Sinorhizobium fredii NGR234: one gene and its partners. The protein of the gene in region 1 interacts with the protein of each later gene in a pairwise test. Links are inferred from orthologs where the notes say so. Each region holds a gene or a part of one and is shown on either strand. Other genes may lie near its edges.

Region 1 (2,975 bases):
GGTCAGGCGGCCGGAGGACTCCAGGACGCGCTGAATGACGAACATGACGTCCGGACGGCCGGCATCATACTCGTCGAAGACGAGCGCCACATTGTGCTGGTAGGCCCAGGGCAGGATGCCGTCCTTGAATTCGGTGATCTGCAGCCCGTCCTTGACGACGATTGCATCCTTGCCGACGAGATCGATACGGCTGACATGGCTGTCGAGGTTGATGCGCACGCAGGGCCAGTTGAGCCGCGACGCGACCTGCTCGATATGGGTCGACTTGCCGGTGCCGTGATAGCCGGACACCATCACGCGTCGGTTGTGGGCAAAGCCTGCAAGAATGGCGAGCGTCGTTTCCCGGTCGAACAGGTAATCGGGATCGAGATCCGGCACATAGGCATCGCCCTTCGAATAGGCAGGAACGCGCAGATCCGTATCAATACCGAAAGCCTCCCGGACCGAGATCGTCGTATCGGGGAGGTTGGAAATGTCGAGGTCAATCTTGCTCATCATGTCTCCAGAGCGGCCGCCGGACGGCACCCGCGCATTCGCCTGCAAAAAGTGATTTCTGTCTTAATCCGCGTTGTTAGCAGAAACCAGCCTGTTTTAACAATTGATAGGCTTGAATCACGGCCCGAAAACGCTCCTCCGAGCCTCTGTCTCCGCCATTCGCATCGGGGTGGTGTTTCTTGACGAGATCCTTGTAGGCGGCCTTGATATCGGCGGAGGTCGCCGAGGCCGAAAGCCCGAGCGTTTCGAAGGCCTTGGCCTCGAGCGTCTTCAGCTTGCGCAACCGCGGTTCGTGCCGCGCCGACCGGGCTCGCGCCTCGTTGAAGAAGCCGAACGGATCGCGCATGCGCGCCTGGGCGCCGGCTGTGCCGGAGCGCATCTGTGATTGCGCCGGACCGTTGCGGGCGTTCTTGTTGACGCCGACCGTCCAGGTGGGGCGATGCCCGGTTACGGCTTCCTTCTGATAGCGCGAGATTTCCGTATCCGACAGCCCGGAAAAGTAATTGTATCCCTTGTTGTATTCCTTCACGTGCTCGAAGCAGAACATGAAATATTCGCCCTCGGCATTGCGGCCGACGGGAGCCCGATGCACGCCCCTCTTGTCGCAACCGTCCCACTGGCACACAGGCGCAGTCGGCTCCACGCGCGCCTCTGCTCCCTTGGGGCGCGTGCGAATGCGATCGAAGTATTTTGAATCGAGCTTCATGGCACCCATTATGGGGTTTGCGGCGAGTCACAACAAGAATTGACAAAGCGGAATGTTGCTGGCTTTGTGCGCGCATTTTGCATCGCCGGCGCCTTTTCGCGGCGCAAGAGCAACAGGAAAATGGGACGGAAGCATGTCGCTGCAAAGCCGCATCGAAGAGAAGCTCGAGAAAGCCTTCCATCCCGAACGGCTGATGGTGATCAACGAAAGCCATCTGCATGCCGGCCACCAGCCGGGCTTCGACGGCGGCGGTGAAACCCACATGCGCATCCGGATCGTCGCGAGCGCCTTTGCCGGCATGAGCCGCGTGGCGCGCCACCGGGCGGTCAACGACCTCCTGAAGCCCGAGCTCGATGCCGGCCTGCATGCGCTCGCGGTGGAACCGGCCGCGCCCGGCGAACCGACGCGCTGGTAGGCTAAAGTCCCGCCGACTCTCCCTCGGCCGGACGAATACGCAGCTTGGTGATCCGGTTCTTCACCCGCTTCATGACGATGAAGCGCTTGCCGTAGAAGGTGAAGGCCTGCCGCTCCTCCGGAATGCTCTTGGCTTCGTGGATGACGAGGCCCGCGACCGTGGTCGCCTCCTCGTCCGGCAGCGACCAGTCGAGCGCCCGGTTGAGATCGCGGATCGGCACGGACCCATCGACGACGATCGAGCCGTCGGCCTCCTGCCGGACGCCCTGGATGTCGAGATCGTGCTCGTCGGCAATGTCGCCGACGATTTCCTCGAGAATGTCCTCCAGCGTGACGAGGCCCTGGACCTGGCCATATTCGTCGACGACGATCGCCAGATGCAGCTTTCGCCTCAGGAAGGCGTTGAGCTGGTCCTTGAGGTTGGTCGTGTCCGGCACGAACCATGGCTTCTGCGCGATCCTGACGATGTCCACGGCATGCGGCTCGACGCCCGGCTCGGCAAGCGCCCTCTGCAGATCCTTGGAATGAACGACGCCGATGATGTTGTCGGTCGAGCCGCGCCACAGCGGCAGGCGCGTGAAGGGACTTCCGAGGATTTCCCGGACGCAGGCATCCGGCGGCTCCTCCGCGTTGACCGCCTGCATGGCGGTGCGGTGGATCATGATGTCTGAGACCTCGAGCTCGCCGAGATCGAGGACGCCGCCGAGCCGGTCGCGATCCGCCTTGACCACCGCCCCTTCCCGATGCAGCAGGTCGACGGCACCCCGCAGTTCTTCCTGGGCGGAGAGCATCGGCCTGTCGGAAGAGAGATTCACGCCGAAGAAGGTCAGAAGACGCCTGACGATCGCGTTGATGAGCGCCGATATCGGCCCAGCGACCGCCACGAAACGCCTTACCAAAGGCGCCACGGCAAGCGCGAACCGGTCAGGAGAGGCGAGCCCCCAGCTCTTCGGCAGGACTTCGCAGAACAGGACGAGCAGCACGGTCATGCTGAGGGTGGCGACCAGCACGGCGAGATTGCCGACGAGGCCGATCAAAAGGCTCGTCGTCAGTGATGTGGCGAGAATGGTGACGAGGTTGTTGCCGAGCAGCAGCGCTCCAACCAGGCGGTCACGTCGCTCGATCAGCCGATTGACGAGCCCGGCGCGACGATAGCCGTTGCTCTCCAGCGTGTGCATGCGTGCCCTGGAGGCCGCGGTCAAGGCAGCCTCCGACCCGGAGAAGAATGCCGAAAGGAGCAGAAGACAGACGACGGCGAGGAGAGACAGCCAATGGTCCGTCAAAAAGAGCCATACTGCCTCGGCGCTCATTGCGGATGCTTTTCCTTGAGGAACCCCAGCACCTCGGACGCCGGAACGTC
Region 2 (2,988 bases), on another replicon or contig:
CCGCAGAAGCGCGGGCAGCGACGTCATCAGCGCGGCCTCGCGGCACGTTTCACCAGCCCATCGAGGCTGACCTTGCCGATGATGGCGCCATTCGCCGCCGCGACCGGCAAGGCGGACCGCCCGGACCACAGGAGTTCGGAAAGGGCCTCGCGCTGGCTGAGTGCCTCCGGTATCGGCGCGCCTTCGGCCGCGCCCGGCTCGACCGCATCGCCGGCCGTCTCGATGGCCAACAGGCGGAACGGCCGCTCAGTGGCGCCGATCAGTTCCTCGACGAAGGGGGTTTCCGGGCGCACCAGCATCTCGGCCGGCGTTCCATGCTGTACGACCTCCCCCTTGTCCATGACGGCGATCCGGTCGGCGAGATGGAAAGCCTCCTCCATGTCGTGTGTCACGAGGATGATCGTCGTGCCGAAATGCTTCTGGATCGCAAGCAGGTCGTCTTGCGCCTTGGCCCGGATGATCGGGTCGAGGGCTCCGAACGGTTCGTCCATCAGGAGCAGGTTCGGCTCCGCCGCAAGCGCCCGCGCGACGCCGACCCGCTGCTGTTGGCCGCCGGAGAGTTCATGCGGGTAGCGCGGCCCAAAGAAGTCCGGATCGAGCTGAAAGAGCGTCAGCAACTCTTCGACCTTCGCCTTGATCCGCCCTCTCTCCCAGCCGAGCAGCGTCGGCACGGTGGCGATGTTCTCGGCGACGGTGCGATGCGGGAACAGTCCATGGCCCTGGATCGCATAACCAATGCGACGACGCAGTTCGAATTCCGGCACCGAGCGATTGTCCTCGCCGTCGATCCGGATCGTCCCCGAGCTCGGCTCGACCAGGCGGTTGACCATCCTGATCAGCGTGGTCTTGCCAGAGCCCGATGTTCCGACGACGACCGTGATCGTATGCGGCATGACGGTCAGCGAGACGTCACTGACCACCTCCGTTCCGTCATATCGTTTGGTGACGCGGTCGAATTCGATCATGCGGCCTTGCCCCGGCTGTGTTGTGGACCCGTCACTTCGATCAAGGCGTCGAGCGCGATCGCCGCCGTGAAGGCCAGGACGACGGTCGGAACCGCGCCGAGCAGCACGAGGTCCATCGCCGTCTGGCCAATCCCCTGGAAGACGAAGACGCCGAAACCGCCGCCGCCGATGAGGGCGGCGATGGTGGCAAGCCCGATATTCTGGACGAGCACGATGCGGATGCCGGCAAGGATGACCGGAAAGGCCAGAGGGAATTCGACGGCCACGAGCCGCTGCCACTCGGTCATGCCGAGGCCGCGTGCGGCGTCGTTGGCGGCGCGCGGCACGCCGGCGAGCCCGACGACCGTATTGGCGACCACCGGTAGCAGCGAATAGAGAAAAAGCGCAACGAAGGCGGGAGCGACGCCGATGCCGCGAACGCCGATCGCCTCGGCCCCCGGAACATGTGCCGCAACCCAGCCGAGCGGCCCGATCAGAATGCCGAAGAGGGCGATCGACGGAACCGTCTGGATGGCGTTCAGGACATTCAACACGGCTGCCCGTAACCGGTCAACGCGGTGGCAGAGGATACCAAGCGGCAGCCCGACGGCGGTCGCCGCAGCGAGCGATCCGAGCGCCAGCGTCAGATGGCGGCCGGCCTCGGCCCAGAACGTGTCGGTCCGGCTTGCATATTCCTTGAGGATCGAAAGCCCGTCCCATCGCCCCGTGGTGAGCATGCCGCCGACGAGCGCGAGGGCGCCTGCGAGGAAAAGGAGCCGGAGGCCCGGTCCCGGCTTCAGCCGCGTCAAAGCATCGGCAACCAGAAGCGCGAAGGCAAAGACGAGGATCCAGAAGCCGGACGCCGGCGAGACGCGGGCATAGGCATTGTCCGGAGGCGCGAGGTTGCCAGCGGCACTGCCGATCAGAAAGCACAGCGCGACGAGGGCGGCAAAGGCCGCGGCCATGCGGACGAGGACGGATGTCTTCAAAGCCGCAACGACGATGCCGAACGTCAAAAGTGCGAGGAGCCCGTAGCCGAGCGACGGCGGCAGCGCCTCGAGGATCGCCCTGCCCTCGCCCTGGACGATGCGGTTTGCCCGGAATGTCGCGAAGGGCGCCAGGAACGCACCGTAAACCGCGAGGACCGCAATGATCACGCCAAGCTTGTCGAAAGGAAGATTCCTACGCTCTGTTTCCCGGATGACACCGATCGCCATGAAATGATCCGCTCGACGCACTTTTCTCAAGCGTCGTCCGACTGGCATCGGACGACGCTCTTGTCAGCCTATTTCAGGAAGCCGTTCTTCTTCAGAAAATCCTCGGCGACGGTTTTCGCCGGCTCTCCGCCCACCTGCACGCGGCCGTTCAGTTCCTGCAGCGTGACGAGATCGAGCTTTTCGAAGACGGGCTTCAACAGCGTCTCGATATTCGGATTCTCCTTCAGCACCGCCTCCCGGATGATCGCCGTCGGCTGATAGACCGGCTGGACGCTCTTGTCGTCCTCGAGGACCACGAGCCCGGAGGGTGCAATGCCACCGTCGGTGCCGTAGACCATCGCCGCATTGGCGCCGTTCGTCTGGTTGGCGGCCGCAGCGATGGTCGCGGCCGTATCGCCACCCGACAGCGTGATCAATTGCTCCGGCTTCAGCGTGAAGGCATAGGCGGTCTGGAATGCCGGCAGGGCCGCAGCGGAGTTCACGAATTCGGAGGATGCCGCCAGGATCACCTCGCCGCCGTCGCTGACATATTTCCCGAAATCTGAAAGCGTCTTGAGGCTGTTCTTCTCAACCACTTCCTTGCGCAGCGCGATCGCCCAGGTGTTGTTGGCCGGCGACGGTGTCAGCCAGACGATCTTGTTGGCGTCGTAGTCGAGCTTCTTCGCCAGTTCATAGCCTTTGGCAGCATCCTTCCAGGCAGGATCATCGGCCTTCTCGAAGAAGAAAGCGGCGTTGCCGGTATATTCCGGATAAATGTCGATTTCGCCGGCAGTGATCGCCTTGCGAACGACGGGAGTTGCGCCAAGCTGGACACGGTCCGTGGTCTT
Region 3 (2,826 bases), 1.2 Mb from region 1 along the record:
GATAAAGGCGCCGATGGCCGCGCCGCTGATCGTTTGCACAAAGCCGAGAACGGACGAGGCCGTACCGGCCACATGCCCGAGCGGCTCCATGGCCATGGCGTTGAAGTTTGCGAAGATCACGCCGAACTGGAACATCGCCGCGGCATAGAGGACCACGAAGATGGGCAACGGCAATGGCCCGGCCAGCGACGCCGACATCCAGACGAAGCTCGCCAGGGTGAAGCCGAGCAGGGCGGCATGCGATAGGGCCCGCATGCCGAACCGCTGCACGAGACGAGAATTGGCGAAGGAGGCGACCGCCATCAGACCGGCGAAACCCGCAAAGGCGACTGGAAACCACACGCCGAGGCCGTAGATGCCGACGAGCACCTGCTGGGCCGAATTGACGAAGCCGAAGAGCGCGCCGAAGATCACGGATGTCGCCAGGGTGTAGAAGAGGGCGATCCGGTTGGTCAGCACGATACGGAAGCCGTCCAGGACCGCAGCCGCCGTGAGGGGACGCCGATTTTCTGGAGCCAGGGTCTCCTTCAACCGCACAGCGACGGGCGCCGAGGCGGCAAGCGCGTAGAGCGCGATCACGACAAAGATCATGTGCCATTCCGCGAAGAGCATGATCAATTGGCCGATGCTCGGGGCGATGACCGGAACGATCATGAACACCATCATGACCAGTGACATGATCTCCGCCATCTGGCGGCCGCCATAGATGTCGCGCACGACGGAGACTGCCACGACCCGAATTGCCGCCGCGCCGACGCCTTGAACGAACCGGAAGAAAAGAAGTGTCGCGAAGGTAGGAACGAAAACAATAGCCAGTGCGCTCAAGGCATAAAGTGCCAGGCCGCCGAGCAGCGGCGCCTTCCGCCCGAGCCGGTCGGAAAGCGGCCCGAAGAAAAGCTGCGCGAAACCCATGCCGAACAGATAGGCGGACAAGATATATTGCCGGTCGTTCTCATCGGCGACCCCAAGGCTCGCACCGATCTCCTGCAGCCCCGGCAGCATGATGTCGATGGAAATCGCGTTGATGGACATCAGCATCGCCATCAGGGCGATGAACTGAGCCTTGCTCAGGCCGGAAAGCATGGCGGTTTTATCTATCGGCTTGGTCATTTCATGAATCCCACTGACCGTCAGCAAAGCAGCCGGTCCAGAGCTGGCCGCCTTAATGTGGAAGGCGCAGCACATTCTTCAATATGTTGATCTGTCTTTAAAATTTCGGTTTTCGGTCGAGCCGCACCGCTTGCTGCTCGGAATATGCTTGCTGCGTGAACGCACGCCCTAGAATAGGGCAATGCGATCCGTCGATCGCCCTCATTGAGGGCAAGTTCAGAGGCTGTCGATGCACGACCGTCGAAAGCGCGTTCCGAGCGGGGAATTTTTCCGCCTGGTGATGGAGCACATCGAAAATTAGCCGAGAGGCATATAGTCCCGGAATCAAAAAAGGCGGTCGGCCCGCCTTTTCCGAAATCTGTTCGGTATGGACGGTATCAGGCAGCGCCCTTTACGGAAATTCCCTGTCCTTCAAGATGCTCCTGCAACTCGCCCGCCTGGAACATCTCGCGCACGATGTCGCAACCGCCGACGAACTCGCCCTTCACGTAGAGCTGCGGAATGGTCGGCCAGTTGGAGTAGTCCTTGATGCCCTGGCGCAGGTCCGCATCGGCGAGCACGTTGATGCCCTTGTAGTCGACGCCGATGTAGTCGAGGATCTGCACCACCTGGCCGGAGAAACCACACTGCGGAAACTGCGGCGTGCCCTTCATAAAGAGAACGACGTCGTTCGTCTTGACTTCGTTGTCGATGAAATCGTGAATTCCGCTCATGTTGTCTTCCTTCCTGGCCGGCTTCAAGGACCGGATGTCGCCTTTGCAGCTTAAATAGCATGCATGGGCGCGGTTTTCACCACCAATCTCGTTAAATATTGATGGTCCTCAAAATTTGGCTTTCGAACCACCTCAGGCGGTGCGGCGGCGCACTTTGCTGCGCGAAGCCGCGGTGCGGCGCCGGCTCACTTGTTTCTTTGCCGGCTTGCGGATCGCCGCCTCGATGATGTCCGCAAGGATACCGCCGCCCGTCGACGATTTTCTTGTACGGCGCTTCGTGCGTCGCGTTGCGCTTGTTCTCGCACCCGCCTTTTTTAGAATTTCCTTCAGCGCGCTGTCGACTACGCCGCTGACGAGTTCCTTGATCAGATCCGCCATACGCAGCTACTCCGGCGCGCTGGTCTGCAGGGCGAGCGCATGAAGAATGCCGCCCATATTTCCTTTGAGAGCGTTGTAGACCATCTGGTGCTGCTGCACGCGGGTCTTGCCACGAAACGCTTCGGCCACGACTTCGGCGGCATAGTGGTCGCCGTCACCGGCCAAATCGCGGATCGTGACCTTGGCACCGGGAATTCCGGCCTTGATCATGTCTTCGATGTCGCCTGGTGTCATGGGCATGATATGCGAACTCCCTTGTTATTTTTCTGCGGCGACAGGAATGCTGCCACCGCCCGTGAGATCAAGGGAACCACGATTCAGGGGCGGAAGGCAAATGGTGATTTGCCTCTCTCGCGCCCCGTCTACCGTCAATTGTCCGGTGCGAGATCGCCGCCCATATAGGTGGGGAACCAGGCTTCGTGGGCGGAACGCAGTTCGTTCACCGAGACTGTATTCGCATCGCCGAGTTTCACCGAATCGCCGCCGGTCTTGCCGATAACCGGCAGGTCGATGCCGGCAACCGCCGCCCGTGCAGCAACCGCATCGATCTTGTCGGCAGCGACCGTCACGACATAGCGGCCCTGGTCCTCACCGTAGAAGGCCGCAATCGGATCGTTCTCCGGAG

What was found.
Region 2: the proteins of NGR_RS24750 (region 1) and NGR_RS06200 interact in binary tests that used the Escherichia coli proteins (3 or more experiments, as listed by UniProt). The link is inferred for Sinorhizobium fredii NGR234 from one-to-one orthologs.
Region 3: the proteins of NGR_RS24750 (region 1) and grxD interact in binary tests that used the Escherichia coli proteins (3 or more experiments, as listed by UniProt). The link is inferred for Sinorhizobium fredii NGR234 from one-to-one orthologs.

The regions. Positions count from the first base shown.
Region 1 is NC_012587.1:2,831,814-2,834,788, forward strand. Bases 156-2,975 are described here. They hold NGR_RS24750 (BolA family protein), read left to right. Parts: upstream 156-1,334; coding sequence 1,335-1,616; downstream 1,617-2,975. Other genes in these bases: cobS (cobaltochelatase subunit CobS), read right to left, coding at 156-495; NGR_RS24745 (J domain-containing protein), read right to left, coding at 572-1,210; NGR_RS24755 (HlyC/CorC family transporter), read right to left, coding at 1,618-2,925; aroB (3-dehydroquinate synthase), read right to left, coding at 2,922-2,975. In the rest of the region: more of cobS, read right to left, coding at 1-155. UniProt on the Escherichia coli protein: Transcriptional regulator that plays an important role in general stress response. Has many effects on cell morphology, cell growth and cell division. Acts by regulating the transcription of many genes, including dacA (PBP-5), dacC (PBP-6), ampC and mreB.
Region 2 is NC_012586.1:1,287,739-1,290,726, reverse strand. The notes cover bases 62-2,894. They hold NGR_RS06200 (ABC transporter permease), read right to left. Parts: upstream 2,162-2,894; coding sequence 962-2,161; downstream 62-961. Other genes in these bases: osmF (glycine betaine ABC transporter substrate-binding protein OsmF), read right to left, coding at 2,230-2,894; NGR_RS06205 (ABC transporter ATP-binding protein), read right to left, coding at 62-965. Outside these bases: NGR_RS06210 (ABC transporter permease), read right to left, coding at 1-27; more of NGR_RS06205, read right to left, coding at 27-61; more of osmF, read right to left, coding at 2,895-2,988.
Region 3 is NC_012587.1:1,674,082-1,676,907, reverse strand. The notes cover bases 156-2,826. They hold grxD (Grx4 family monothiol glutaredoxin), read right to left. Parts: upstream 1,824-2,826; coding sequence 1,488-1,823; downstream 156-1,487. Other genes in these bases: purL (phosphoribosylformylglycinamidine synthase subunit PurL), read right to left, coding at 2,570-2,826; NGR_RS19385 (BolA/IbaG family iron-sulfur metabolism protein), read right to left, coding at 2,208-2,441; NGR_RS19390 (hypothetical protein), read right to left, coding at 1,956-2,201; NGR_RS19400 (multidrug effflux MFS transporter), read right to left, coding at 156-1,110. Outside these bases: more of NGR_RS19400, read right to left, coding at 1-155. UniProt on the Escherichia coli protein: Monothiol glutaredoxin involved in the biogenesis of iron-sulfur clusters.